4 regions of the Pseudomonas sp. SCB32 genome follow, and region 3 is predicted to be linked to each of the others. Evidence: predicted binding sites of a transcription regulator. Region 3 holds the regulator's gene; each other region holds the start of a gene.
The links. Region 3 encodes sigma-54, which starts transcription at its own class of promoters, with help from an activator protein. Its sites were predicted from a motif close to ANTGGCATNNANNTTGCTNT; they were not measured.
Positions count from the first base shown of each region.

Region 1: the regulator sigma-54 is predicted to act here: its motif matches at 4,502-4,521, upstream of GA645_RS10960 (CmpA/NrtA family ABC transporter substrate-binding protein).
Region 2: the regulator sigma-54 is predicted to act here: its motif matches at 3,424-3,443, upstream of GA645_RS04980 (pilin).
Region 4: the regulator sigma-54 is predicted to act here: its motif matches at 4,013-4,032, upstream of fliD (flagellar filament capping protein FliD).

Region 1 is NZ_CP045118.1:2,326,576-2,333,999, reverse strand. Features, by position in the region: gene GA645_RS10980 (universal stress protein) at 1-580, shown strand, start outside; gene GA645_RS10975 (DUF1289 domain-containing protein) at 742-1,218, opposite strand; gene acnB (bifunctional aconitate hydratase 2/2-methylisocitrate dehydratase) at 1,648-4,257, shown strand; gene GA645_RS10960 (CmpA/NrtA family ABC transporter substrate-binding protein) at 4,629-5,831, shown strand; gene GA645_RS10955 (ANTAR domain-containing response regulator) at 5,834-6,412, shown strand; gene GA645_RS10950 (polysaccharide lyase family 7 protein) at 6,618-7,307, shown strand; gene GA645_RS10945 (thioesterase family protein) at 7,394-7,424, shown strand, end outside.
Region 2 is NZ_CP045118.1:1,047,948-1,055,371, reverse strand. Features, by position in the region: gene GA645_RS04995 (hypothetical protein) at 1-290, shown strand, start outside; gene GA645_RS04990 (hypothetical protein) at 652-2,547, opposite strand; tRNA gene GA645_RS04985 (tRNA-Thr) at 2,743-2,818, opposite strand; gene GA645_RS04980 (pilin) at 2,861-3,376, opposite strand; gene pilB (type IV-A pilus assembly ATPase PilB) at 3,602-5,305, shown strand; gene GA645_RS04970 (type II secretion system F family protein) at 5,309-6,526, shown strand; gene GA645_RS04965 (A24 family peptidase) at 6,532-7,404, shown strand.
Region 3 is NZ_CP045118.1:1,180,086-1,187,509, reverse strand. Features, by position in the region: gene GA645_RS05525 (KpsF/GutQ family sugar-phosphate isomerase) at 1-80, shown strand, start outside; gene GA645_RS05520 (HAD family hydrolase) at 81-605, shown strand; gene lptC (LPS export ABC transporter periplasmic protein LptC) at 614-1,186, shown strand; gene lptA (lipopolysaccharide transport periplasmic protein LptA) at 1,173-1,709, shown strand; gene lptB (LPS export ABC transporter ATP-binding protein) at 1,709-2,434, shown strand; gene GA645_RS05500 (RNA polymerase factor sigma-54) at 2,676-4,178, shown strand; gene hpf (ribosome hibernation-promoting factor, HPF/YfiA family) at 4,257-4,565, shown strand; gene ptsN (PTS IIA-like nitrogen regulatory protein PtsN) at 4,575-5,039, shown strand; gene rapZ (RNase adapter RapZ) at 5,042-5,899, shown strand; gene GA645_RS05480 (HPr family phosphocarrier protein) at 5,932-6,204, shown strand; gene pmbA (metalloprotease PmbA) at 6,265-7,424, opposite strand, start outside.
Region 4 is NZ_CP045118.1:213,889-221,312, reverse strand. Features, by position in the region: gene GA645_RS01050 (FliA/WhiG family RNA polymerase sigma factor) at 1-272, opposite strand, end outside; gene GA645_RS01045 (flagellar basal body-associated FliL family protein) at 279-752, opposite strand; gene GA645_RS01040 (flagellar hook-length control protein FliK) at 797-1,933, opposite strand; gene GA645_RS01035 (hypothetical protein) at 1,949-2,266, opposite strand; gene fliS (flagellar export chaperone FliS) at 2,250-2,648, opposite strand; gene fliD (flagellar filament capping protein FliD) at 2,645-3,988, opposite strand; gene mdtI (multidrug/spermidine efflux SMR transporter subunit MdtI) at 4,296-4,625, opposite strand; gene GA645_RS01015 (SMR family transporter) at 4,619-4,918, opposite strand; gene GA645_RS01010 (SulP family inorganic anion transporter) at 5,449-7,092, shown strand; gene GA645_RS01005 (HAD family hydrolase) at 7,094-7,424, shown strand, end outside.

The DNA.
Region 1 (7,424 bases), 1.1 Mb from region 3:
CCCCGACAACCCGCTGAAGAAGGCGCTGTTGACCCCGGACGACTGGAAGCTGCTGCGCCACTGCCCTTCCCCCGTGCTGCTGGTAAAAACCAACCAGCCCTGGGCCGGGCGCAACATCCTTGCAGCGGTGGACGTGGGCAATAGCGACAGCGAGCACCGCACCCTGCATGCCGGGATCGTCAGCCATGCCTATGACATTGCCGGGCTGGCCCATGGCGAGCTGCATGTGATCAGCGCCCACCCCTCGCCGATGCTGTCGGCCGCCGACCCGACCTTCCAGCTCAGCGAAACCATCGAGGCCAAGTACCGTGAGGCTTGCCGGGCGTTCCAGGCTGAGTACGGCGTCGACAACGACCACCTGCACATCGAGGAAGGCCCGGCCGACATACTCATCCCGCGCACCGCGCACAACCTGACGGCTGCCGTCACGGTGATCGGCAGCGTGGCGCGTACCGGCTTCTCCGGCGCCCTGATCGGCAATACCGCCGAGGTGGTGCTGGATGCGCTGGAAAGCGACGTCCTGGTGCTCAAGCCGGACGACATCATCGCCCACCTGGAAGAGCTGGCCGCACAGCCCTGACGGTACTCCGCCAGTGGTCGCAGTGACGACGTGTAGGAGCGAGCTTGCTCGCGAACCATTTTCCGGCAATTGAGGTGCTGGGCGGTTCGCGAGCAAGCTCGCTCCTACAAAGCCCCCACAAAAAAAGCCGCCCATCGGGCGGCTTTTTCATGCAGGCCGGGTCAGACCCGCGACTCCATGCCTTCGGCCAGGAAGCGCGGGGCGATATAGCGCTCGTAGTGCGCCTCGGAGAGGATAAAGAACTCCTTGTCGATGGCATCGCGCAGGTCCGGCAGCGGCCAGTCGCGGAATTCCGGCAGCAGCGCCAGGCCATAGGCCTCCACCTGGTTGATCATCCGCGAACCACGGGCGATCAGCTGGTAGGCCCAGCAATATGGCGACTGGTCGGGGACGAAGCGGATCTGCCGTTGCTCCAGTTGCGCACGCAGGCGCTGCGCATCGAAGACCTCCAGCTTGGCCATCATTACCTGGGCGAGCAGAGCCTCCAGGCGGCTCAGCACGGAGCGCTTTTCCTCGTCACCGTAGCCGTTCCAGTTCACCACTTCATGGTGGAAACGCTTGCAGCCACGGCAGACCAGGTCGCCATAGACCGTCGAGCAGAGGCCGACGCAGGGGGTTTTGATGCGCTGAGAGGACATGACGGATCGAATAGCGGGCAAAGCGGCATATTAGTGTCCGAGCGGCTTCATCGCAAACCGCATTGCCGAGCCGTCGAACACGACCATTGTCTAGGCGATATCACCCTTGCGGGGGTAGCAAATCGGCTTACCAACACCGTTTTTTTCCATTAGAATCCCTTCGCCTTTTTGGCGTCATTGTCCGAAAGAAGCTGTTTTCAAAGCGTCACGAAGCACAGATTCCGGCAGCCGCGCGGTCTGGGCGCTCCCCTCAAGCGTCCAGCCCCATCAGTTTCAGGCCTCCCCGGCGTAAAACTTTGAAAACAGCTTCTGCCCGGAGATCGCCGGTGCCGTCGTAGGTCAGTGGATTACCGTCCACCATGCCTGACGAATGGATCGGAAGGGTCTCCTGGATACGCGTCCTCCGGGACCACTGATGAGGGAAATACTGTGCTTGAAGCCTACCGCAAACACGTAGAAGAGCGTGCCGCCCAGGGCGTCGTGCCCCAGCCGCTGAACGCCGAGCAGACCGCTGGTCTGGTCGAACTCCTGAAGAACCCGCCGGCCGGCGAAGAAGAATTCCTCCTCGATCTGATCACCAATCGCGTGCCGCCGGGCGTCGACGAAGCCGCCTACGTCAAGGCCGGTTTCCTTTCCGCCGTCGCCAAGGGCGAAGCCACCTCCCCGCTGCTGACCAAGACCCGCGCCATTGAGCTGCTGGGCACCATGCAGGGTGGCTACAACATCGCCACCATGGTCGAGCTGCTGGACAGCGCCGAGCTGGCCGAAGTCGCCGCCGAGCAACTGAAGCACACCCTGCTGATGTTCGACGCCTTCCACGACGTCGCCGAGCGCGCCAAGAAAGGCAACGCCGCCGCCAAGGCCGTGCTGCAGTCCTGGGCCGAAGGCGAGTGGTTCAAGGCCCGTCCGGCCGTCGCCGAGAAGCTGACCCTGACCGTGTTCAAGGTCCCCGGCGAAACCAACACCGACGACCTGTCCCCCGCTCCGGACGCCTGGTCGCGCCCTGACATCCCGCTGCACGCCCTGGCCATGCTGAAAATGGCCCGCGACGGCATCGAGCCGATCCAGGCGGGCTCCGTCGGTCCGCTGAAGCAGATCGAAGCCGTCAAAGCCAAAGGCTTCCCGGTCGCCTACGTCGGTGACGTGGTCGGCACCGGTTCGTCCCGTAAGTCCGCCACCAACTCGGTGCTGTGGTTCTTCGGCGACGACATTCCCTACGTTCCGAACAAGCGCGCTGGCGGCTTCTGCTTCGGCACCAAGATCGCCCCGATCTTCTACAACACCATGGAAGACGCCGGTGCCCTGCCGATCGAATTCGACTGCACCAACCTGGCCATGGGCGACGTCATCGACGTATACCCGTACGAAGGCAAGGTCGTGCGTAATGACAGCGGCGAAGTGGTCACCACCTTCGAGCTGAAGACCCCGGTTCTGCTGGACGAAGTCCGCGCCGGCGGCCGTATCCCGCTGATCGTTGGCCGTGGCCTGACCGAGAAGGCCCGCGCCGAGCTGGGTCTGGCTGCGTCCGACCTGTTCAAGAAGCCGGAAGCACCGACCGACAGCGGCAAGGGCTTCACTCTCGCCCAGAAGATGGTTGGCCGCGCCTGCGGTCTGGCCGAAGGCCAGGGCGTACGTCCGGGCACCTACTGCGAACCGAAGATGACCACCGTCGGTTCCCAGGACACCACCGGCCCGATGACCCGCGACGAGCTGAAAGACCTGGCTTGCCTGGGCTTCTCCGCCGACCTGGTGATGCAGTCCTTCTGCCACACCGCTGCTTATCCGAAGCCGATCGACGTCAAGACCCACCACACCCTGCCGGACTTCATGATGACCCGCGGCGGTGTTTCCCTGCGTCCGGGCGACGGCATCATCCACAGCTGGCTGAACCGCATGCTGCTGCCTGACACCGTCGGCACCGGCGGCGACTCGCACACCCGCTTCCCGATCGGCATCAGCTTCCCGGCCGGTTCCGGCCTGGTCGCCTTCGCCGCTGCCACCGGCGTCATGCCGCTGGACATGCCCGAGTCGGTTCTGGTGCGCTTCAAGGGCAAGCTGCAACCGGGCATCACCCTGCGTGACCTGGTCCATGCGATCCCCTACTACGCGATCCAGGCTGGCCTGCTGACCGTCGAGAAGAAAGGCAAGAAGAACATCTTCTCCGGCCGCATTCTCGAGATCGAAGGTCTGAACGACCTGACCGTCGAACAAGCCTTCGAGCTGTCCGACGCCTCCGCCGAGCGTTCGGCTGCCGGTTGCACCATCAAGCTGCCGGAAGACGCCATCGCCGAGTACCTGAAGTCCAACATCACCCTGCTGCGCTGGATGATCGGCGAAGGCTACGGCGACGCCCGCACCCTGGAGCGCCGCGCGCAAGCGATGGAAGCCTGGCTGGCCAACCCGCAACTGCTGGAAGCCGACAAGGACGCCGAGTACGCCGCGGTCATCGAGATCGACCTGGCCGACGTCAAGGAGCCGGTACTCTGCGCTCCGAACGACCCGGACGACGCCCGTCTGCTGTCCAGCGTCGAAGGCCGCAAGATCGATGAAGTCTTCATCGGCTCCTGCATGACCAACATCGGTCACTTCCGCGCTGCCGGCAAACTGCTGGACAAGGTCAAGGGTGGCATTCCGACCCGTCTGTGGCTGGCTCCGCCGACCAAGATGGACGCCCACCAACTGACCGAAGAAGGCTACTACGGCATCTACGGCAAGGCTGGCGCGCGCATGGAAATGCCGGGCTGCTCGCTGTGCATGGGTAACCAGGCTCGCGTACAGACCGGTTCGACCGTGGTCTCCACTTCGACCCGGAACTTCCCGAACCGTCTGGGCGACGCCACCGACGTGTTCCTGGCATCCGCCGAGCTGGCCGCTGTCGCTTCGATCATCGGCAAACTGCCGACCGTCGAGGAGTACATGGCCTACGCGAAGGACATCGACAGCATGTCTGCCGATATCTACCGCTACCTGAGCTTCGACCAGATCGCCGAGTTCCGCGAAGCTGCTGCCAACGCGAAGATCCCGGCCGTTCAGGTCTGAGACTCCTAGCGTGATGAAAAGCCCCGCCCCGTGCGGGGCTTTTCTTTTGCAGCGCTCGTTATGGAGGCGCCCGCCCTCGCGATGGGCCTAATACTTATTGACCGTTGCGGCTGCGACCCGCGCGTCTAAGGTGTCAGCAGGCCCTGCCCATTCCGGTGCTCAGGTGCCCTTGATGGAACCCTCCAGAGGTGGCTCCCTTCCTCTGAGCCCCGCCCTTGTGGCGGGGCTTGTTTTTTCCACCGCGCCTGGCACACCCCTTGCTGTACGCCCAGAAACAGGCAGCCCAACGGCGGGCCCTGAAAGACGATGACGTCGCCCCCTTCGCCCATCGACGGCCGGAGAGGCGGCGCCCTTTGCCTTCAGAGGTGGAAATGATCGACAGCACACGCGGCCGCCCCGACAGCCTGGCCTGGGTCGCCGGCTCCGACGCGCCGGAGAAGACCGCGCTGAACCTGGGCTTCATGGCCCTCACCGACTCCGCATCCCTGGTGGTCGCTGCCACGCAGGGCTTCGCCCAACCCTATGGCCTGACCCTCAATCTGCAGCGGCAGAGTTCCTGGGCCGGCCTGCGCGACCGTCTGCTCAGCGGCGAACTGGACGCGGCACAGGGCCTCTACGGCCTGATCTATGGCATGCAGCTCGGTCTTGGCGGCACACCCGCCACCGAGATGGCCGTGCTCATGGGGCTGTGCCAGAACGGCCAGTCGATCAACCTTTCCGCGCCGCTGATGCGCGACGGTGTGACCTGCGCTGAAGCACTCCAGCACCACGTGCGCCAGAACGGTGCGCCGCTGACCCTGGCGCACACCTTCCCCACCGGCACCCACGCACTGTGGCTGTACTACTGGCTGGCCGCCCACGGCATCCATCCGCTGCGCGACGTGCGCTCGCTGGTGGTGCCTCCGGCGCAGATGGTGGAGCACCTGAAGGCGGGGCGGATCGACGGCTTCTGCGCCGGCGGCCCATGGGGCGCGCTGGCGGTGGACGAAGGCATGGGCTTCACCCTGGCCACCAGCCAGCAGATCTGGCCGGACCACCCGGAAAAGGTCCTGGGCGCCACCCGCGCCTTTGTCGAGCAATACCCCAATGCCGCCCGCGCCCTGGTGATGAGCATTCTCGACGCCAGCCGCTTCATCGAGGCCAGCGAGGACAACCTGCGCAGCGCGGCGCAACTGGTCAGCGGTCAGGACTACGTCGACGCCCCGCTCTCCAGCATCGAGCCGCGCCTGCTCGGCCGTTACCAGGACGGCCTCGGCCACGCCTGGCAGGATGCCCACCCGCTGCACTTCTTCGACGGCGGCCAGGCCAATTTCCCCTGGTTGTCCGACGGCATGTGGTTCATGACCCAGTTCCGCCGCTGGGGCCTGCTTCGCGAGGACGTCGACTACCTCGGCATCGCCCGCCAAGTCCAGCAACTCGACCTGTACCGCGAAGCTGCCAGTGCTGTGGGCGTCAGCGTGCCGGACGCCGAGATGCGCGCCTCGACCCTGATCGACGGTCGCCTCTGGGACGGCAGCGACCCGGCCGGCTATGCCCGCCGCTTCGAATTGAACGCCCTGATGGAGCGAGGTTAAGCATGCTCCGCGTCCTGCTGATCAACGACACCCCGAAGAAGGTCGGGCGCCTCAAGGCGGCACTGGTGGAGTCGGGCTTCGACGTGGTCGACGAATCCGGTCTCACCGTGGACCTGGCGCAACGCGTGGAAGCCCTGCGCCCGGACGTGATCCTCATCGACACTGAATCCCCCGGCCGCGATGTGCTGGAACAGGTGGTGCTGGTCACCCGCGACCAGCCGCGTCCGATCGTCATGTTCACCGACGAGCACGATCCGCAGGTGATGCGCCAGGCCATCCGTTCCGGGGTCAGCGCCTACATCGTCGAAGGCATCCAGGCGCAACGCCTGCAGCCGATCCTCGACGTCGCCATGGCCCGCTTCGAGAGCGACCAGGCGCTGCGCGCGCAGCTCCAGGCCCGCGACCAGCAGCTTGCCGAGCGCAAGCGCATCGAACTGGCCAAGGGGCTGCTGATGAAAATGAAGGACTGCGCCGAGGAAGAGGCCTATACCCTGATGCGCCGCCAGGCCATGGGGCGTCAGCAGAAGCTGGTGCAGGTAGCCGAACAGATCATTGCAATGCACGAAATGCTCGGACACTGACAGGCCATCTGCCAGCGGCGGCATCCCGCGGTCAGAACGCCAGCCTGGCTGCTGGCCCCCGCCCGCGCGGGCACTGCGTATCCTCCCCGCGCCGCGCGAAACGCGCGGCGCCCTCGCTTCCATTGCCTGACCATGGAAGTCCGCAGTGCGACCCGCCGGCTAGGTACCTGTCGGTCGCATCCGAACCCTTCGTGAGCGAGACAGCATGATCGACCTTTCCACTTGGAACCTGACCATCCCCAGCGCCCCCCGCCCCACCGAAATCACCACCCAGCAACTGCTGAACGGCTACCAGAGCAGCTACTTCAAGCGCGATGGCGACACTATCGTGTTCTGGGTGCCGGTCAACGGCTCCCACACCGAAGACAGCACCTACCCGCGTACCGAGCTGCGCGAGACCAAGCGCGACGGCAGCATCTACAACTGGTACTACACCGGCGGCGACAACGAGCTGCGGGCCACCGTGAGCGTCGGCCGCGTGCCCTCGCAGAACAAGATCATCATCGGCCAGATCCACAGCAAATCGCCCACCAGCGGCGACGGCGAGCCGCTGGTGAAGCTGCAGTACTACTATCACCCCGACACCCAGACCGGCAGCATCGAGGCGCTGGTGCGCAACCACCCGACCGACACGGTCAGCAAGAACATCCCGTTGCTCAAGGATGTGCGCCTGAACGAGCGCGTCACCTACAGCCTGCGCGTGACCTCCACGGGCCAACTGGGCCTGCGCGCCGAAACCTCCGATGGCGAGAAGCAGTACTACGGTCAGGCCCTGAGCTCGACCTGGAGCAAGCAGCTGCTCTACTTCAAGGCCGGCGCCTACATCAGCGACAACAAGGGCACCACCGACGAAGGCGGCCGCGTGACCTTCTACCACGTCAACCTGACGCACTGACGTCCCCATTCCGCCCGCCAATGGCGCTGCGAAACCGGCGGCGGGCTCCGTACAATGGCGCACTCCCTATGATCCGAGAGCGCCCCATGGCCCGCCTGAAACTGGAATTCCCCGAAG
Region 2 (7,424 bases), 130 kb from region 3:
TCAGTAAGTTATACGAAAAGCTGCCAGGCGATACAAAGGAATCCATCAAGAGCTTCGCAAGGGCAGAAGGCTATGGGGGCGATATCGCGGAAGGCTTGCAGCGGTACGACAAAGTATTCGTTGAATGGCGGTACATCTACGAAAAAAACGATCCAGGAGTGCTGGGTACTAGCCCGCTTTTCGAAATTTGTAACGCAATAGATGCCCATTGCAGGCATTGGGTCGACCAGATGGTAGGTGCTGCCGATGAAAAGATTGACGAGGACCATCCCGAATTTGAGCCGGTATAGCCATAAGTGAAAACCCGGCCCACTCGCCGGGTCTCTGAGAGCTTGAACGTTGAGGTCCAATTGTGTAAAGGGGTTCCAAACCTCTTAACTATCAATTTCCATCTGCTCGCTTCGGGAATGGCTGGCACTGGTGAAATTTTCAAGCGTCTTGCGACTGGTGCCTACATCAAACATTACGGTGTAAAGGCGACGCTTGGAGTCGATCCTCGTCGCCAGGGGGCTCGCTGTTGCTATTATGTGAACAGCGAAAGCATCAAGATTCGCCGTGATGCGCTCGCGAGCAGGCCTCAGATCTTACTTAGCAGCTCCAGACGTTTGCCCCAGCTCTCTGGGCAAAGGGATCGGCAACGCCATTTAGCCTTCAGTGCCTAGCGAGCAGAATGCAGTTCATCCACTCGTGATGGGTGGCGGGGAAGAAGATTTTTCCGGAGCAACGAGTAATCGCGGTGTAGAGCAACGCCAATTTTTGCGACATCTCTTGTTTGCTCCGCAAGTTATCGAAGTAATAAATGTCCTCGGATATCGCCACCCTGGGAAGCTCAAAGTTCTTCGAGGAGGCAACCGTGACTATCAGGTGCCGACTCGGCGTGCCTCGACCGAGCTCGTCGAGCTCAGCGCCGTTGTATAGGCCTGATACCCCAAACTTGGTGCCGACCTTCTCCAACCAGTCCTCGACCCGCAAGAAGGCATGGTTCCATGCCATTCTGGTGCGCAGCTCACTCCAAGATCGGAACCCTGCCAGCTTGAAATGCTGCGGCATCGCCAGCCCGCTATAGAGACCGAGGCAATCCTCCAGAAAAGTCCCCAGATCCACGCTGTAGGCCACCGCTGCGCCCTTGCCCTGGTACCGATTCCGGATTAGCCAGTCAAATACACCCCATTCATCTGCCACAAGAATGGCTGAAGGCTCCGGCGGAAACTGCTCTGCCCGGTACTCAGCAATCACCGTTTCCTTCTCGGCATTACCGATAAAAGGTTCGACCCGCGCCCCTGGGAAAGCGTCAATTAGAGGATTCAGGTAGTTAACGAGCTGTGGACCGGCACGAAGCGATAGCGTCATCTCGCGGTGTCGGATCTTGGCCGCATGGGAAACATAGCGGCCTTGAAGGTTCTGGAACTGATCCCCCAAGGTAATAACTACCTGCGGCGAGCGATCGAGTATTTCAACGAGCGGACTGATCAAGTCATGCCCCTCGTCGATCACCACCACCTGATACGAATCCGGGATATTGAGGCCCATTAGGGCAATCTGCTTCAGCCGGTGCCAACCGGTTACACGGATGGCCAAGTCCTGGCGATCGAGATCAATCATTACCGACCAGAGCTGCTTGGCAAGCGCCACCAGCACTTGCTGCTGTGCCAAGGAGAGTGACGCCTGCAGCGCGTTTGGCAGATGCTGGGCGGAAATTTCCGTGTCATTCGACAGACAGAACTTATTGATCGCCGGACACAGCGCGCGAACGATCTGCGGACCACTTAAATTGCCCACGGAAGAAATATTCAGCCGCTCCGCCACGCTTTCGTCCGAGAAGCGGCGGTTGGCGGCCAGCCTGATCTTCTCCTCCAGCCGCGGATTGCCACGAGCCAGGATGAGGCTTGAGAGCTTGGCAAAGGTCAGTGCATGGATCTGGTGAGAGAATTGTTTTTTGACCGGCCAAAGCTTGCTCTCAACGTCAGCCAGAAACAGGCATCGTCTGTCGTGAAGGATGCTGACTACTTCCCTCAGAACGAACGTCTTTCCCGCCCCGGCATACGCCTGAGTCTCGATGGAATCTCCAGGGTTCGCGCGGATAGTTTCGACTAATCGGTATTGCGGATCACTCAATCGGACAGTCTGCCCATCAGACCGAAGGTGGTCACGATTGACGGTGCTAGAGGCTCGAGCATAGGTCCTGGCGAAGTCGAAATTCCACGATCCATCACCATGGACGTACTGGCGCAGCGTCACCGCTTTCTGATCGATAAGGCCGATGCCTAAGGAGGATGCAGCCAACAGACCAGCGGCGAAAGCATCTCGGTTGTAGGACTCGGCTAGCACTGAGGCTAAAAGATCAGATGGGTGCGCTAACAGCCTGGCAAAAATGCGCTCCATCTCCAACGGAGACTGCGGTCGTTCCGTCAGCTTCGGGACCTGGAGCAGGTAGAGAATCGCCGCCATTTCGTAGCGGCATGGTTGTTCCGAGTCTAGCGACACTCCGCTGACTAAAGCTTTGCCAAGCTCCTCACTCAGAGGCAGATACCAGACGGGGCGCATCATCACCAGACGTGGGGTCGTTCAACGAGCTGTCTTAGTACAAGAGGATGGGGCTAGGGTCAACACAACGGACCGTTGTGATGGTCTGTCATGGGAGCCTGGCTATTAAGCCCTGCGAATTCCTGCGCTGACGTTAGCCCCGTGTTAGCCCGCTCCAAAAAAGAAAAAGGCCCGCATCGCTGCGGGCCTTTATTTTTCTGGTGCCGGTAAGAGGAATCGAACCCCCGACCTTCTCATTACGAATGAGCTGCTCTACCGACTGAGCTACACCGGCGGCGGGGCGAAGACTATCACCTCGCCCCTGCAACCTCAAACGTTAGCCTTTGCAGGAGCCCGGCAGGTACGGAGCCAGTGCAGCAGCGTCAGCCGCCAGCGGAGCGCACTTCCAGCCTGCGATGACTTTGCCCTGGTCTTTGTTGGCAGCCGAGACATCGATGGGCTTAGTCAGAGCCAGGTCGGAGTACGGAGTCAGGGTAATCGACTTGCCATCCAGAGCGGTGTTGCCGAAGGCACCAGAAGTGGTCATTACGGTTACCATACCGCTTTGGTCAGTGGTCACACTGAGGACATATTTGGTCGGCGCAGCGTTTGCAGCACCAGCAACGTTCTGCTCACAGCCCCATTGGTTCAGGGTGCCGGTGGTGGTGACGTTCATGGTTTGAACGGCTTCGGTAACAGTGGTACGGCAAGCCGAGGCCGCCAGGATCACTTCAGAGAAACGAGCCTTCGCGGTGTAGTTCTGATAAGCCGGCAGGGCGATGGCGGCCAGGATACCGATGATCGCTACCACGATCATCAATTCGATCAGGGTAAAGCCTTTTTGAGCTTTCATAATTTCTCTCCAGGTTTGGGATGCGGTCCTTGGACCTAATTCCTGAGTAAGCAGCATCCATGCCAGGTCGCTTACAGCCAAAACTCAAGCTTTAATAAGCAACTTCAGACAACAGGAAGCGAAATTACGCAGGAAGTGACAAATTTCGACAGTGGTGCAGGCCTTATTTGGCACCTCCACACAACTGCGTTATAAGGCTTTCAATTATTCCTCCGGCCATTCTCCATGAACGATCAAGTCGTCCTGTCCGGCCTTGCCCGGCAACTGGTGCAATCTCAACTGCTCGACGAGAAGAGCGCCCAGCAGGCGCAGCAACAGGCCCAGCGCAACAAGCTGTCGCTGGTGACTTACCTCGTACAGAACAAACTGGTGAAAAGCCGGCCCCTGACGGAGCTGGCGGCCGATCAATTTGGCGTCGCCTTCTGCGACCTGAGCAGCCTGGACCGGGAGAGCTTTCCCAAGGACCTGGTCAGCGAGAAACTGGTTCGCCAGCACCGCGTCCTTCCCCTTTGGCGGCGCGGCAACAAGCTCTTCGTCGGCCTCTCGGACCCGACCAACCACCAGGCGATTACCGACGTCCAGTTCAGCACCGGCCTGACCACCGAGGCCATCCTGGTCGAGGACGACAAACTCGGCGATGCCATCGAGAAGCTCTTCGAAAGCGCCACCGGCGGGCTGGACGACCTGGCCGATGTCGATCTGGAGGGCCTGGACGTCGAGAACGGCAACACCGAACGCAAGGATGATCCCATCGGTGGCGACGCCGATGACGCCCCCGTTGTCCGCTTCGTCAACAAGATGCTGCTGGATGCCATCAGGGGCGGCTCGTCAGACCTGCACTTCGAACCCTACGAGAAGATCTACCGCGTCCGCTTCCGTACCGACGGCATGCTTCAGGAAGTGGCCAAGCCGCCGGTCCAACTGGTCAGCCGCATCTCCGCGCGCCTCAAGGTAATGGCGGGCCTGGATATTTCCGAGCGTCGCAAGCCGCAGGACGGCCGCATCAAGATGCGCGTATCCAAGACCAAGTCCATCGACTTCCGCGTCAATACCCTGCCCACGCTGTGGGGGGAAAAGATCGTGATGCGTATCCTCGACTCGGCCAGCGCGCAGATGGGGATCGACGCCCTCGGCTACGAGGAGGCGCAGAAACAGCTCTATCTCAATGCACTGAAGCAGCCGCAAGGCATGATCCTGGTGACCGGCCCCACCGGCTCGGGCAAGACGGTATCGCTGTATACCGGCCTGAACATCCTCAACACCCCTGACATCAACATCTCCACCGCGGAAGACCCGGTGGAGATCAACCTGGAAGGCATCAACCAGGTCAACGTCAACCCGAAGCAAGGCCTGGACTTTGCCCAGGCCCTGCGCGCCTTCCTGCGTCAGGACCCGGACGTGATCATGGTGGGCGAGATCCGCGACCTGGAAACGGCGGAAATCGCCATCAAGGCGGCCCAGACCGGGCACATGGTGATGTCCACCCTGCACACCAACAGCGCCGCGGAAACCCTGACCCGCCTGCTGAACATGGGGGTTGCCTCCTTCAACCTCGCCACCTCCACCAACCTGATCATTGCCCAGCGTCTGGCACGCAAGCTTTGCCCCAGCTGCCGGAAAGAGCATGACGTCCCACATGAAACGCTTCGCCACGAGGGTTTCCCGGAAGACCGGATCGGTACGTTCAAGCTCTACGCGCCCGTTGGCTGCGAAAACTGCAAGAACGGTTACAAGGGGCGTGTAGGTATTTATGAAGTGGTTAAAATCACGCCGGCGCTACAGCGGATTATCATGGAAGAAGGCAATTCCATTCAGATCGCCGAACAAGCCCGCAAAGAAGGCTTCAACGATCTGCGCACCTCGGGCCTGCTGAAGGCTATGCAGGGCATTACCAGCCTCGAGGAAATCAACCGCGTGACCAAGGATTAATCCATGGCGGAAAAAACATTACGGACCAGTATCTTCACCTGGGAAGGCACTGACCGAAAGGGCGGGAAGATCAAAGGGGAGCTCTCGGGGACCAACACCGCGTTGGTCAAGGCCCAACTGCGCAAGCAGGGCATCAACCCCACCAAGGTCCGCAAGAAAGGCATCTCGCTGCTGGGTAGGGGCAAGCGGATCAAGCCGATCGATATCGCCCTGTTCACGCGGCAGATGGCGACCATGATGGGCTCGGGTGTCCCCTTGCTGCAGTCTTTCGACATCATTGGCGAGGGCTTTGATAATCCGAACATGCGCAAGCTGGTGGATGAGATCAAACAGGAAGTTGCCGCCGGTAACAGCCTGGCAAACTCCCTGCGCAAGAAGCCGCTGTACTTCGACGACCTGTACTGCAACCTGGTCGATGCGGGCGAACAGTCGGGCGCCCTGGAAACCTTGCTTGACCGCGTAGCGACCTACAAGGAAAAGACCGAGTCGCTCAAGGGCAAGATCAAGAAAGCCATGACCTACCCCATCGCGGTCGTGCTGGTGGCCATTATCGTTTCGGCCATTCTGCTGATCAAAGTGGTGCCGCAGTTCCAGGCGGTGTTTGCCAACTTCGGCGCGGAACTACCTGCATTTACCCGCATGGTCATTTCCGCCTCGGAAGTGCTGCAGCAATGGTGGTTCATCGTCCTCATCGTCCTGTTCGCCATCGCCTTCACCCTGCGTGAAGCCCATCGACGCTCGGAGAAGTTCCGGGATTCGGTCGATCGCTCTGTTTTGAAGGTGCCGGTCGTTGGCGACATCATCTACAAGTCCGCCGTAGCCCGTTACGCCCGAACGCTATCCACGACGTTCGCCGCGGGTGTTCCGCTGGTGGAAGCCCTGGACTCGGTATCCGGCGCGACCGGCAACGTGGTCTTCCGCAATGCGGTCAACAAGATCAAGCAGGATGTCTCCTCCGGTACCCAATTGAACTTCTCCATGCGCACTACGGGAGTATTCCCGAGCATGGCCATTCAGATGGCAGCCATCGGCGAGGAGTCCGGTTCGCTGGATGCCATGCTCGACAAGGTCGCGAGCTTCTACGAGGAAGAAGTCGACAACGCCGTCGATAACCTCACCACGCTGATGGAGCCGATGATCATGGCCGTGCTCGGCGTATTGGTCGGCGGCCTGATCATCGCCATGTACCTGCCGATCTTCCAACTGGGCAACGTCGTATAACCCACATGTCCGTCTTCGACCTCCTGGCCAGCACCCCGCTGGCCTTTGTTTTATGCGCGCTCGCACTCGGGCTTCTGGTCGGCAGCTTCCTCAACGTGGTGATCCATCGCCTGCCGCGGATGATGGAACGCGACTGGCAGCGCGAGGCACGCGTGGCGCTGGATCTGCCGGAAGGCGAGCCGCTGCCCACCTATAACCTGATCCTGCCGAACTCCCAGTGCCCGCACTGCGGCCATGAGATCAAGGCCTGGGAAAACATCCCGGTCGTGAGCTACCTGGCACTGGGCGGCAAGTGCTCTTCGTGCAAGGCTCCGATCAGCAAGCGCTATCCGCTGGTCGAGCTGGCGTGCGGCGCCCTCTCGGCCTTCATCGCCTGGCACTACGGTTTCGGCTGGCAAGCCGGCGCCATGCTGCTGCTCGGCTGGGGCCTGCTGGCGATGAGCATGATCGACGTCGATCACCAGTTGCTGCCCGACGCGCTGGTCCTGCCCCTGCTCTGGCTGGGGCTGATCGTCAACTACTTCGGATTGTTCACCCACCTGGGTGACGCGCTCTGGGGCGCGGTGTTCGGCTACCTGAGCCTGTGGTCGGTGTACTGGCTGTTCAAGCTGCTCACCGGCAAGGAAGGCATGGGCTACGGCGACTTCAAGCTACTGGCCATGCTGGGCGCCTGGGGTGGCTGGCAGGTGCTGCCGCTGACCATCCTGCTGTCGTCGCTGGTAGGCGCGGTGCTGGGCATCATCACCTTGCGCCTGCGCAACGCCCAGACCAGTACGCCGATCCCCTTCGGCCCCTATCTCGCCATCGCCGGCTGGATTGCGCTGCTCTGGGGTGGTCAAATAACCGCGACCTATCTGCAGTTCGCCGGTTTCCACTAGCCTTCCCTCGCGCCGAGTTC
Region 3 (7,424 bases):
TGCTCGTCGTGGTCGATGGGGAAGACCGCCCGGTGGGCGTCCTGCATATCCACGATCTGACCCGTGCCGGAGTCATCTGAATGAGCGCCGACCTGCTGCAGCGCGCCAAGGCTGTTCGCCTGGCTGTTTTCGACGTCGACGGCGTGCTGACCGACGGCAAGCTCTATTTCCTGCCCGACGGCAGCGAGTTCAAGACCTTCAACACCCTGGACGGCCACGGCATCAAGATGCTCATGGCCTCCGGCGTGCGCACCGCGATCATCACCGGCCGCTCCAGCCCGGTGGTCGAGCGCCGGGCGAAGAACCTGGGCATCACTCACCTGTTCCAGGGCCGTGAAGACAAGCTGGTCGCGCTCGACGAGCTGCTTGCCGAACTCGGTCTAGGCTATGAGGAAGTCGCTTACCTGGGCGATGACCTGCCTGATCTGCCAGCCATCCGCAAGGCGGGCCTGGGCATGGCCGTGGCCAGTGCCGACCCGTTCGTCCGCCAACATGCCGACGGTGTCACCCAGGCACGCGGCGGCGAAGGTGCAGCTCGCGAATTCTGCGAGCTGATCCTGCGTGCCCAGGGCAATCTCGAAGCCGCCCAGAGCGCGTACCTCTAGAGCCGAACATGCCCAAGACACTCCGCCAGAAGCTGCTGCTCGCCCTGATTGCCGTCCTGCTGATCGCGCTCGGCTATTACTGGAACGTCCGCCTGGACTTCAACGAGCGCCAGCTCAAGTCGCAGGCCAATGACGCCATCGATTTCTACGCGGTCAACCCCCACAGCGTGCAGTACCGCGTCGACGGTACGCTCGCCTACGAGATGACCGCTGACAAACTGGAACACATGAAAGCAACCGACATGACCATGGTCACCACGCCGGACCTGTACTTCTATCGCGAGCAGGAACCGCAGCCGTGGCATGTCCAGAGCGTTCGCGCCGAAGTAGGCCCCGCGGGCAAGCAAGTCGAGCTGATCGACGACGTGCGTGTAGCGCGCACCGATGCGCAACAGCGCTCACTGCTGCTCAACACGACGCGAATGACGGTGTTCCCGGACAAGGACTATGCGCAGACTGACCAGCCCGTGAAAATCACCGACCCCAACGGTGTGACCACTGCAGTTGGCATGAAAGCGTATCTGAAAGACAGCCGGATGCTCCTGCTGTCCAACGTAAGAGGTCAGCATGAGGCTCGTTAAAACCCTCCCCCTTCTCTTCAGCCTCGCTGCCGCCATCGGTAGCCACGCCGCCTGGGCTCTTCCCACCGACCGGGAACAGCCCATCCGCGTCCAGGCCGACAGCGCCGAACTGGACGATAAGCAGGGTGTGGCCGTCTATCGCGGCGACGTGGTGGTAACCCAGGGCAGCATGAAGCTGACCGGCAATACCGTCACACTCAAGCAGAACAAGAACGGCGATATCGAGGTCGTGACCTCGGTGGGCAAGCCTGCCTATTTCGAGCAGAAGCCATCGCCGGAAAAGGAAGTCACCAAGGCCTACGGTCTGACGATCCAGTACTTCGTCGCGCAGAACCGCGTCGTACTGATCGACCAGGCGAAAGTCATTCAGGAAGGCAATACCTTCGAAGGCGAGAAGATCGTCTACGACACCCAGCGCCAGATCGTCAACGCAGGCCGCGCCACTGGCGCCCAGGTGACCACACCGCGCCCGCGTATCGACATGGTCATCCAGCCCAAGAAAAAGCAGGATCAAGCGCAGTAATGGCTACGCTCACCGCCCAGCACCTCGCCAAGAGCTACAAGAGCCGGCAAGTGGTCCGCGACGTCAGCATGAGCATCGACAGCGGACAGATCGTCGGCCTGCTCGGCCCCAACGGAGCGGGCAAGACCACCTGCTTCTACATGATCGTCGGCCTGGTCCGCGCCGACCAGGGCGTGGTACGCATCGACAACCAGGACGTCACGCACCTGCCCATGCATGGCCGTGCGCGCGCCGGAATCGGCTACCTGCCACAGGAGGCCTCGATCTTCCGCAAGCTGTCGGTGGCCGACAACATCAGCGCCATCCTCGAAACCCGCAGCGACCTGGATCGCAGCGGCCGCCAGGAAGCCCTGGAAAGCCTGCTCGAGGAGTTCCACATCCACCACATCCGCGACAACCTCGGCATGAGCCTGTCCGGTGGTGAGCGACGCCGCGTGGAAATCGCCCGCGCACTGGCCAGCTCCCCGAAGTTCATCCTCCTGGATGAACCCTTCGCTGGCGTCGACCCGATTTCCGTGGGCGACATCAAACAGATCATCCATCACCTCAAGGCCAAGGGTATCGGTGTATTGATCACCGACCACAACGTCCGCGAGACGCTGGATATCTGCGAAACCGCCTACATCGTCAACGATGGCCAGCTGATCGCCGAAGGTAGCGCCGAGACCATCCTCGCCAACGATCTGGTGAAGGAAGTCTATCTGGGTCACGAGTTCCGCCTCTGACCCGGAAGCCGCCCTCCCGGCGGCGCCCCACCTCCTTCCCTGACGGTCCGGACCCTCATTCCGCGCCGCGCGTCCCGCTGCCTCGCACTTGCCCGATAATCAGGTTGTAACGAAAGGTCGACAGCCCCTAGGCAAAGCGTCCAGACTCAGGCATATAATTTGCTTCCTCGCGGCGCCTAGGCGTCCGTAGTCGTGGATATGGCGCTTGCTGCGCCAGCGAACAAGGTGCCTAGTTCCAGCCATGAAACCATCGCTCGTCCTCAAGATGGGCCAGCAGCTGACGATGACCCCGCAGCTGCAACAGGCCATCCGACTGCTCCAGCTCTCCACACTGGACCTTCAACAGGAAATCCAGGAAGCCCTGGAGTCCAACCCGATGCTGGAGCGCCAGGAAGAGGGCGAGGATTACGACAACAGCGATCCCATGGCGGACGGCGCCGAGTCGGGCGCCAACGGCGCCACCAGCAACTCCCAGGACAGTTTCCAGGAAAGCACCACTCCCACTGCCGACAGTCTCGATGAAGACCAGTGGGCCGAGTGCATTCCCAGCGAACTTCCAGTTGATACCGCCTGGGAGGACATCTACCAGACCAGCGCCAGCAGCCTGCCCGCCAGCGACGACGACGAGTGGGACTTCACCGCCCGTACCTCCGCGGGCGAAAGCCTGCAGAGCCACCTGCTCTGGCAGCTCAACCTGGCACCGATGTCCGACACTGACCGCCTGATAGCCTTGAGCATCATCGACGGCATCAACGACGACGGGTACCTCGAAGAATCCCTCGACGACATCCTCGCCTCCATCGACCCCGAATTGGGTGTGGAGATGGACGAAGTGCAGGTTGTCCTGCGCCGCGTACAGCAGATGGAGCCCGCCGGCGTGGGCGCGCGCAACCTGCGCGAATGCCTGTTGCTGCAGCTGCGCCAGATGCCGGCCAACACTTACCTGCTGGCCGACGCCCAGAAACTGGTCGCCGACCACCTCGACCTGCTCGGCAGCCGCGACTACAGCCAGCTGATGCGCCGCATGAAGCTCAAGGAAGACGAGCTGCGCGAAACCATCGAGCTGATCCAGTCACTGCACCCGCGTCCGGGCTCGCAGATCGAGTCTGGTGAAGCCGAGTACGTGGTGCCGGATGTCATCGTTCGGAAACATAACGAGCGCTGGCTGGTGGAGCTCAACCAGGAAGCCGTGCCGCGCCTGCGCGTCAACTCGCAGTATGCGGGCCTGGTGCGCCGCGCCGACTCCAGCGCCGACAACACCTTCATGCGCAACCAACTGCAGGAAGCGCGCTGGTTCATCAAGAGCCTGCAGAGCCGCAACGAGACACTGATGAAGGTGGCGACCCAGATCGTCGAACATCAGCGTGGCTTCCTCGAATACGGCGAGGAGGCGATGAAGCCGTTGGTCCTGCATGACATCGCCGAAGCGGTAGGCATGCACGAGTCGACCATCTCGCGCGTCACCACGCAGAAATTCATGCACACGCCACGTGGCATCTTCGAGCTGAAGTACTTCTTCTCCAGCCACGTCAGCACCTCCGAGGGTGGCGAATGCTCGTCCACCGCGATCCGCGCGATCATCAAGAAACTGGTCGCGGCGGAAAGTCCGAAAAAGCCATTGAGTGACAGCAAGATCGCTGGTTTACTGGAGGCACAGGGCATTCAAGTGGCACGTCGCACCGTCGCCAAGTACCGGGAGTCCTTGGGGATTGCTCCCTCCAGCGAACGCAAGCGACTGGTATGACGTTGATCCACGCCAAAGTGTTCCGGCGGCAGGCCATCTAACCTGCCACTTACACACGGGCAATAAGGAGAAAGCGGTATGCAAGTCAACATCAGTGGACATCAACTGGATGTGACCGACGCCCTGCGCGACTATGTCGGCGAAAAACTCGGCCGACTGGAGCGCCACTTCGACAAGATCACCAATGTTCAGGTCATCATGGAGGTCGAAAAGCTAAAGCAGAAAATCGAAGCCACCCTGCATATCGCAGGTGGCGAAGTGGTGGCCTGTGCCGAACATGAGGACATGTACGCGGCCATCGACCTGCTCACCGACAAGCTCGACCGCCAACTGATCAAGCACAAGGAAAAATACCTCGAACGCCAGCAGGGTGTTGGTGTTCGTTAACCCCTCCCTATGATTCGACTCGAGCAAATCCTGACCCCCGGCCGTTCCCTGGTGAACGTGCCGGGCGGCAGCAAAAAACGCGTCCTTGAACAAATCGCAAACCTGGTAGCTCGCGAGCTGCCAGGTTTCGATGCGCAAGACATCTTTGAAAATCTGGTGGCCCGTGAACGCCTGGGCTCCACTGGATTCGGCAATGGCATCGCCATTCCGCACTGCCGCCTTCCCGGCTGCCAGTCCCCCATCAGCGCCATCCTGCACCTGGACGCCCCGGTCGACTTCGACGCCCTCGACGGCGCACCGGTCGATCTCGTCTTCGTCCTGCTGGTGCCCGAGGCCGCCACCGAAGAGCACCTGGAGCTGCTCCGGCAGATTGCCTCCATGCTCGACCGTTCCGACGTCCGTGACCGCCTGCGCCACGCCGCCAACGGCGAGGAGCTGTACCGGATCGTCGTGGACTTCCAGAACGGCCACTGATCATGCGCCTGATCATCATCAGCGGACGGTCCGGCTCGGGTAAGAGCACTGCGCTCAACGTGCTCGAGGACAACGGTTTCTACTGCATCGACAACCTGCCCGCCAGCCTGCTCCCAGACCTGGCACAGCGAGCGTTGCTGCACACCGAGCTGCTGCACCCGCAGGTGGCCGTCTCCATCGACGCCCGCAACCTGCCCAGCCAGTTGCAGCGCTTCCCCGAACTGCTGCAGGAGGCCCGCGACAAGCACATCCAGTGCGATGTGCTGTACCTCGACGCCGATGATGAAACCCTGCTCAAGCGCTTCTCCGAGACGCGCCGCCGGCACCCGCTGACCAGCGACAGTCGCTCGCTGGCCGAAGCCATCGCTGACGAAGCCGTTCTGCTGGCGCCGATCGCCGACCTGGCCGACCTCAAGCTCAACACCACGCACCTGAACCTCTATCAGCTGCGCGACGTACTCAAGCTGCGCCTGCTCAACAAGCCCGAACTGGGCACCGCTTTCCTGGTCGAATCCTTCGGCTTCAAGCGCGGCATGCCAGTGGACGCCGATCTGGTGTTCGATGTGCGCTGCCTGCCCAATCCGTACTGGAAGCCCGAGCTGCGCGAGCACACCGGGCTCGATGCGGATGTCCAGGAGTACCTGGCGGCACAACCCGATGTCGAGGAGATGTACCAGGATATCCTCGGCTACCTGAACAAATGGCTGCCGCGCTTCGCCGCGAGCAACCGGGCCTATGTCACCGTCGCCATTGGTTGTACCGGCGGCCAGCACCGCTCGACCTACCTGGCCGAGCGCATTGGCAAGGCCCTCAAGGAAACCCTCACCAACGTGCAGATTCGCCACCGCGACCTGAGCTAGTAGCAACACACAACAAAGGACAGCCCCTCGCGATGCCCGCCCTCGAAATCACCATCATCAACAAGCTTGGTCTGCACGCCCGCGCGGCAGCCAAATTCGTCGGCGTGGCGGGACGTTACCCCTGCCAGGTTCGCGTAGGGCGCAACCCGGAAAGCACCGTCGACGGCAAGAGCATCATGGCCGTGATGATGCTGGCTGCCGGCAAGGGCACCAACCTGCACATTGCCGCAGAAGGCGAGCAGGAAGACGATGCACTGAACGCGCTGGTCGAATTGATCAACAACTACTTCGACGAAGGCGAGTGAGCGATTCCCGCTGAATAAAAAAAGCCCGCCAGATGGCGGGCTTTTTCATGGGTAAGGCAATCAGTTGCCGGCGACCGTCATGCGCTCCACCAGCACAGAGCCGGTGTGCAGGTTGCCGCGGTACTCAACGTCATTGCCAATGGCCACGATGTTGCGGAACAGATCTCGCAGATTCGCAGCAATGGTGACTTCCTGCACCGGGAACTGGATCTCGCCGTTCTCGACCCAGTAGCCGCCCGCGCCGCGGGAGTAATCGCCCGTCACCAGGTTCACCCCCTGCCCCATCAGCTCGGTCACCAGCAGGCCCCGGCCCATGCGTCGGATCAGCGCCGCCTGGTCCTCGTCGCCATGGCTGACGAACAGATTGTGCACGCCACCGGCGTTCGCGGTGCTTGGCATGCCCAGCTTGCGGCCGGAATAGGTGCCGAGGATGTAGGAGACCAGGTCGCCACCTTCGACGAAGGGCTTGCCATAGGTCGCCAGTCCATCGTTATCGAAGGATGCACTGCCCAGCGCGCCAGCCAGCAGCGGACGCTCATCCAGGGTCAGCCACTCGGGGAACAGACGCTGCCCCAGCGTGCCTTCGAGGAACGACGACTTGCGGTACAGGCTGCCGCCGGAAATTGCCGACAGGAAGTGGCCGAACAGACCTACCGCCACCTCTGGCGCGAACAGCACCGGAACCTCGGCGGTATCCACCGGCCGCGCGCCCAGTCGACTGGCGGCACGCTCAGCGGCGCGACGGCCGATCGACTCAGAGCTGGCCAGCAGCTCGCCACGGCGATTGACGTCATACCAGTAGTCCCGCTGCATCTGGCCCTGACCTTCGGCGATCATCACGCAGCTCAGGCTGTGCCGGGTACTCGCGTAGGCGCCGACGAAGCCGTGGCTGTTGCCGTAGACGCGGCAACCCTGGTGGGTGTTCACCGTCGTGCCATCGGCCTTGGTTACCCGTGCGTCTGCGGCGAAGGCTGCCGCTTCGCAGGCCAGCGCGCGCTCCACCGCCTGATCCGGGGTGATCGACCAGGCGTGGTACAGATCCAGGTCCGGCAGGTCGCGGGCCATCAGCGCGGGGTCGGCAAGACCGGCGCAATCATCCTCGGAAGCATGCTTGGCAATGGCCAGAGCTGCCGCCACAGTTTCGCGAATCGCATCGGAACCGGTGGCCGAGGTACTGGCCGAGCCTTTGCGCTGGCCGACATAAAGGGTGATGCCGAACC
Region 4 (7,424 bases), 970 kb from region 3:
CGCAACGCGGCGAAGCGGCCGAACTGCTCGTCCGGCTCGCCATAGCGGCGCAGGCCTTCGAGCAGGCCCATCAGGCCGATCTGTTCCATGTCCTCGCGATCCAGCACCTGGTTGGCCTGCAGCGACAGCTGGCTGACGATGCGCCGCACCAGCGGCAGGTACTGCATCATCCAGCGCTGCTCGGCAACCGGGGACAGGCGCGCATGGCCCCCCCCGTGGTCGCCAGCGTAGGCGCTGCCGTAGTCGTAGGCGGGATCGCGAAGGGCGTGCATGGCGGCTTACTGGACGATCATCTTGCTGAGCAGCACGTGCTCGAAGGGCACCACCACCTTGCGCGCGGAGAAGTCGTCGATCACCGCCTTTTCCAGGCGCGCCTGCACCTCGCCGATGGGCATGGCGCGCAGGGTCTCGAACTTCTCCGGGGTCAGGTTGGACACCACCGAGCTGCGCACCATGGGCGCCACGCTTTCCAGCTTCTTGCGGTCCTGGTCGGCCGTGGCCTGCAGCACCAGGTCGATCACGAAGTAGTGCTCGCGGTCATCGCCGCGCGAACTCACGATGATCTTCTCCACCGGCACGAAGAGGTACTCGGCACTCTCTTCCTCCGGCTTGGCGTCCTCCTTGCCGGCTTCAGCGGCGGCCGCCGGGGCGAGGCTGGCGGACTTGATCATCTTGTAATTGACGAACACGCCACCCAGCACGACGGCGATATTCACGATGAGCATCAGTACAACGAGGCGCGACGTGGACATGGGGTATCTCGAAAAATCCTGTGGGAGTGCGGGCCGCGCGCGGCCTACACGGTGATCAGTACATCGCTGTCGCCACGCGGCGCGGCGCGTTCGCCGACCTGCGCGTCGCGCGGATTGGCGGAAACCGCGAGCTGTTCCTGCTCGAAGCGCTGGCGGTTCTGCTGGCCGTTCTGGCCCGAGTCGGCGGACACCTGCACGTTGACCTGCAGGAAGTTGTGCCCGACCAGCTCCTGGCGCAGGCGCTCGCTGGTCTGCTGGAGCATGCGCACCACCTCGCCGTGGGAGGCGGAGATCTGCACGTTGAGCTGACCCGCCTCATGGCGCACGAGGATTTCCATCGCGCCCAGCTCCGGCGGGTCGAGGCGGATCGTGGCGTTCTGCACGCGCTGGCCAAGCTGCAGCTCGACGTTGTCGCGCAGCGCCGTGACCATCTGCTCGCCCCAGTGGGCATCGTCGCCCTTGAGGTGCAGCAGCTTGTCGAACAGCGGCGTCGTGCTTGCCTGCGCATTGGCCGGCGCGCTGCCGTCGCTGCCCGGCAACCGCACATCGACGGCAGCGCTGGGCAGTTGCGGCGCAGTGGCGTCCGGCGTGGCCGACGCGGCGGCGAGGTGCTGCTGCAGCAGCGTCTGCGCCTGGCTCTGGGTGGTCTCACGTGGAGCGGGAGCCGTGGGTTTGCCGGCATCGTCCTGCGGTTCGGCGGGCGGCAGCAGGACGTCTTCCGGCGGCACCGCGGACGGCGCGGGCTGTGCGCGGGACTCGACGGCCTGGGTGGCCTGAGTGGCGAAACCGGCAACACGCGCGGAAGTCTCTGCCGGCGGATTGTCGCGCGCCTGCACGATCAACCCGGCCTGGCTGAGCATCCCGGCCAGCCAGTTTTCCGCACCGGAGGGAGACGCCTCCTGCGCTGGCGGGGTGGAGGCGTCGGCATCGGCACTTTCCGGCGTCACGGCTTCGGGCAGGACCGGTTGCGCGCTGCTCGCCGGCTGCGCCGAGTCGTCGGTCTGCGCGGTGTCGAACTGGGTGAGGAAGGATTGCACCGTGATCGTCCGCGCCTCGGCGTTCGCCTGTCCCTGCTGCGCGCGGGAGCCGGAGACGTTCGCAGCAACGGCGGAACCCGCCGCGCGGGCGTCGGCCACCGGGCGGTCGCCACCAGCGGCGACGACGGGGATGGGCTGGGTCATCAGCTGGATCACGGTCTATCGCCCCTCCGGGAGCATATCCACCTGCATGTACGCCGAACGGCCTTCGGCGTACTCCAGGTGCGACAACAGCAGGCGGCGCAGGCGCTCGCACTCCGCCGCGCAGGCCTGCGACGCGTCTTCATGCAGGTGTTTCAGGCGTTTCTTGGCCAGCAGCACATCGGCCGCCAGGCCCGGCTGCGACGCCATCGCCACCAATTGCGCGCGGATCGCCAGGTCGATCTGACCCATGGCGCTCCAGTCCTTGCGCTGCAGCGCTGCGCCGAGCTGTTCGTACAGCTCGAGCAGGCGCTGGCGATCATCCACGTGTGGCACTCACGCCCTCCCAGCCTTCGCGCAGGATGCCCAGCAGGCGCACCACTTCATCGATGCCGACAACGTCCAGCGAAACGCTGACGTCGGAGAGGCGATAGATGCAGTAGTCGTAGAGCCTCGCCAGCCCCTGGACCACTTCGCCGCCATTCTCGTAGTCGAGCGCGCCGCTCAAGCCATTGAGGATGTTCAGGCACTTTTCCAGGGAGCGCCCCTTCTGCTGGTAGCGCTTGTGCTCGATGTGCCCGCGCGCGCGGGCCAGCTCATCGAGCAGGCCATCGAACAGCACCAGGACCAGTTCATAGGGCGACGAGGCGGCGGCCTTGGCCTCCAGGTCGACCATCCGGTAGCTGTCGTAGCTCTCGTTCATTGCGTAGCCGCTCATCCGAACATCCCACTGGTCTGACTCATCGACTGCATCGTCTGCATCATCGAGGTGTATTGCTTGAGGTAACGCGCGTAGTAGCTGTCGTACTGCTTCTGCAGCGTGTCGTAGTCATCGTTCACGCGGCGCAGGCCGTTGTTCAGCGTGTCCTTGCGGGACTTCATCACGCCGTTTGCGCTGTTGGTGTAGAGCGCGATGTTCTTGTCCAGGCTGTCGAGCAGGTTGCCCTTGCCGAGGAACAGCTTGTCCAGGCCCTGCGGGTCGCTGGCAACGGCCTTTTCGAAGCGTTTGGTATCGAGCGTCAGCTTGCCGTTACGGTCGGCGCTGACACCGAGATTGATCAGGTTGGTGCCGCCGAAGGTGGTGCGCAGCAGCTGGTTGAGGCTGTTGTCGATGGCGCGCACGCTGGAGTCGCCAGCCAGCGCGCCACGGGCGTTGCCGTTCTGGTCACCGCTGGCGGTCAGGGTGTCGATCTGGCTGGCCAGGGCGTTGTAGGCGTCGATGAAGCCCTGCAGCTTCTTGGTGGTGGCGCTCTTGTCCTGGGCGATGGTCATGGAGATCGGCTGCTCGCCGGACTTCTGCGCCTGGGTGAAGGTCACGCTCACACCATCGATGATGTTGTCGAAGCTATTGCTGGCGTTGGTCATCAGCATGCCGCTCTCGCCGCCCAGGCGGACGCGGGCATCCTGCGCCTTGGACAGTTCCTGCGGATTGGCCAGCGCGTTCTCGAAGGCGCTGTTGGCGGTAGAGGTACCGCTGAGCGAGAGGCCGATGGCATTGGCCGCGCCGCTCTTATCCGCGCCCAGCACCAGCGAAACCTGGCCATTGCTGCGCACCAGGGTGGCTTTCACACCGGTGTTGTCGGTGGCCTTGTTGATCGCCGCCGCCAGCTCGTCCAGGGAGTTGCTGCCGTCGCCATCGCTGTCGATCTTGCTCAGGTCGATGTCGAAGGACTTGCCGTTCTGGCTCAGGGTCAGGGTGCCCTGGGTGTCGATGTCGCCCGCTTGCAGCCCGGAGAAGGACAGCTGGTGCGAGGTGGCCAGCTGTTCGACGAAGAAATCGTACTTGCCGGCCACCGCGGTACTGCCCACCGTCGCGGTGAGGTAGCCGTCCTTGCTCATCGTGGCGCTGTTGACCAGCATGCTGGCGTCGGTGGCCTTGTTGAGGCCTTTCACCGCCGAGGCGAAGGTCTTGAGCGCGGACTCCAGCGAGGTCACCGCCGTGAGCTGCGACTGGTACGAGGCCTTGTTGCGATCGGCCTTGCTCAGCCCGTTCTGGACCTCATAGGTGGCCAGTTGCTGGGCCATCTGTTTGACGTAGTCGGAATCTATCGTGGACATCTGAAAACACCCCTTTGCTGCCCGAGAGCAATATCGATGCCAATGGCCGGAGCCCCTATCCACGGGGCTTTGCGAGAAATCCATGCAGAAGCTCGGCTTCCGCCCGGACGTTCGTCGCACGTACCGGGAAGCGGTGTTTCCGCCTGGACGCGCAGCCTTCGCTGCAGAGATAGGGCGACCGGGGCGAGGGATTGCTTAAGCGGGGCGTACCTGGACCAGTGCGCGACCCTCGCGACGCCAGAACGACAGCCATGAAAAAGGCGAAGCCCCCTTTCGGAGGCTCCGCCTTTGGGTCACTGCAAGGGGATCAGGCCAGCTTCAGCAGGCCCATGCCCACGATCAGCATCACCAGGCCCAGCCAGCCGCGCCAGGCCAGGCGCTGACCGAACAGGGCCCAGCCCATGGCCACGGTGGCGAGGATGCCGAAGCCACCCCACACCGCATAGGCCACCGACAACTCGATGCCACGCACCGCCTGGGACAGTGCGGTGAACGCGCCCAGCACGAAGAGAATCGAGGTGACGCCCAGGATGCGCTTGCGGAAGCCGTCGGAGTACTTCAGCAGCAGGTTGGCGATCACTTCCAGGACGATGGCCAGGCCCAGCCAGGCCATCGGAATCAGGTCATGGTTCAGCATGTTGCGGCCTCCATGCCGGTCTCACGCTCGCTCTTGCGGGTGCCGGACTTCACCAGCAGGATGCCGGCGATCATCACGACCAGGCCCAGAGCCTTCTCCAGGGTCAGGTCCTCGCCCAGCCAGGCGGCACTGACCAGCGAGATCAGCACGATGCCGATGCCTTCCCAAAGGGCGTAGGCCACACCCACCGGCACATGCTTGATGGCCAGGGACAGGAAGTAGTACGACAGGCCGACCATCAGGTACATCAGCAGCAGACCCGCAACCGGGTACAGCGCATGGGTCAGTTTCATCGAAGTGGTGCCAACGACTTCAAAGCCGATGGCGGCAAACAGATAGATCCAGGAACGCATGGTGCAAGCCCTCCCACGGGCGGCCGCGCGCAATCGCAATCTCGCGAGGAGCATCCTTGCGGCGGTTTCGGTTCGGGTTCGGTGGCGCCGACTCGGGCGGCGAGGTTCGCCGCGCTTGGCGCCACCAACAGGTAGCTGCCGTTGGGAGGGGCTAGAGGTCGCCGGTCCAGTAACGCTCGCGCGAAACCAGGCGGGAAGTGGGGAGAGGTAGAGCCTTGATGTTCAACATAATGAACACATTGTGCCAATTTTCGGGGCGACTGGCAAATCGACGCCGTCAATTTCAGGTATGAATGCCCATATATAGGCGTCCAGAGAGTAGGCCGGACACCGCGCGCCATCAGGGGTCGTGCAATATTCTGTTCACCCGACTCAGCCTGCGACAGCACGCCGCGGCCATGACCTGCGCCAGCGCCCGGCCACGCGCCGGCCTGTTAGTATCAACAGCCAGGACCCTGTCGGAGACTGCAATGATCGCCCTGCGAGACGCCTGGAAGGCCGGCCTGTTCGGCCGCGAGCACTGGACACGCAACCTGGTGGCCGGGGTGATAGTCGGGGTGGTGGCGCTGCCGCTGGCCATGGCCTTTGCCATCGCCAGTGGAGTGAAGCCGGAACAGGGCATCTATACGGCGATCCTGGCCGGTGCGCTGGTGTCGCTGCTGGGCGGCAGCCGGGTGCAGATCGCCGGTCCCACCGGCGCCTTCATCGTCATCCTTGCCGGGATCACCGCCAGGTACGGTGTCGACGGCCTGCAGATCGCCACGCTGATGGCTGGCGCCATTCTCGTGCTGCTCGGGGTGAGCCGGCTCGGCACCATCATCCGTTTCATCCCGGCACCGGTGATTGTCGGATTCACCGCCGGCATCGGGGTGATCATCTGGGTCGGCCAGTGGAAGGACTTCTTCGGCCTGCCCGCCGTCAGCGGTGAGCACTTCCACCAGAAGCTCTGGCACCTCTTGCAGGCGCTGCCACAGCTGCATCTCGCGACTACCGTTCTGGCGCTGCTGGGCCTGGCTCTGGTGCTCTTCACGCCGCGCATCAAAGCCTTGCACCGGGTGCCCGGCCCACTGGTCGCCATGGTAGTGGTGACGGCCATCCAGTCGCTGTTCCACTTCGACGGCGTCGCCACCATCGGCAGCGCCTTCGGCGGTATTCCCCAGGGCCTGCCAAGCTTCAGCCTGCCGGAGGTGACCCTGCCGCGCGTACTGGAGCTGATCGGCCCGGCTTTCGCCATCGCCATGCTGGGCGCCATCGAATCGCTGCTCTCGGCGGTGGTCGCCGACGGCATGGCCGGCACCCGCCACGACTCCAACCAGGAGCTGATCGGCCAGGGCATCGCCAACCTGGTCACTCCGCTGTTCGGCGGAATCGCCGCCACTGGCGCCATCGCCCGCACGGCCACCAATATCCGCAACGGCGGCAGCAGCCCATTGGCCGGGGTCACCCACGCCGTGACCCTGGTGCTGATCCTGCTGTTCCTCGCCCCGCTGGCCTCGAACATTCCGCTTTGCGCGCTGGCGGCGATCCTCTTCGTAGTGGCCTGGAACATGAGCGAGGCGCGGCACTTCCTGTTCATGGTCAGGCGCGCGCCACGCGCCGACGTGGCGATCCTGCTGATCACCTTCCTGCTCACGGTGTTCAGCGACCTGGTGATCGCGGTGAACATCGGCGTGATCCTCGCCATGCTGCACTTCATGCGGCGCATGGCGTCGTCGGTGGAAGTGCACGCTGACGAAGGCCCGGAGCTGGACGTGGAGCTGCGCGGCCGGGGTCTCGCCGAGCTGCCACCCGGCGTGCTGGTGTACAGCATCGAGGGACCGCTGTTCTTCGGCGCGGTGGAGACGTTCGAGCGCGCCCTGGCCCAGACCCACACCGATCCCAAGGTGCTGATCATCCGCCTGCGCCGCGTCCCTTTCATGGACATCACCGGCCTGCAGACGCTGCAGGAAGTGATCGAAGACCTCCAGCGGCGCGGCATCGAAGTGCGCCTGTGCGAGGCCAACGCGCGGGTGCTGGGCAAGCTGCGCAAGACCGGGATACTCGACGCGCCCAGAGCGGCGGGCTATCACCCCGATTTCCCCACCGCGCTGGCGGCCACGGTGGCCGGAGCCTGACATGGCCGGTCGGATCGACGCGCTGATCTTCGACTGCGACGGCACGCTGGTGGACAGCGAGCAGCTGTCCGCCGAACTGATCGTCCGGCTGCTCGGCGAGCGCGGCGTGCACACCTCGGTGGAGGCCATCCTGCCGATCTACCGGGGCGAACGCTTCCAGGACGTGGTGGAGCACCTGGGGCGACTTTATCCACAGGTGGCGCCATCCGACTTCCTTGCCAACTACCGTCAGCGCAGCCTGCCCTGGCTGCGCGCCCGGTTGCGGCCGATGCCCGGTGCGGTGGCGCTGGTGCGCCGGCTGCGGGTGGCAAAGTGCGTGGCCTCCAACGGCC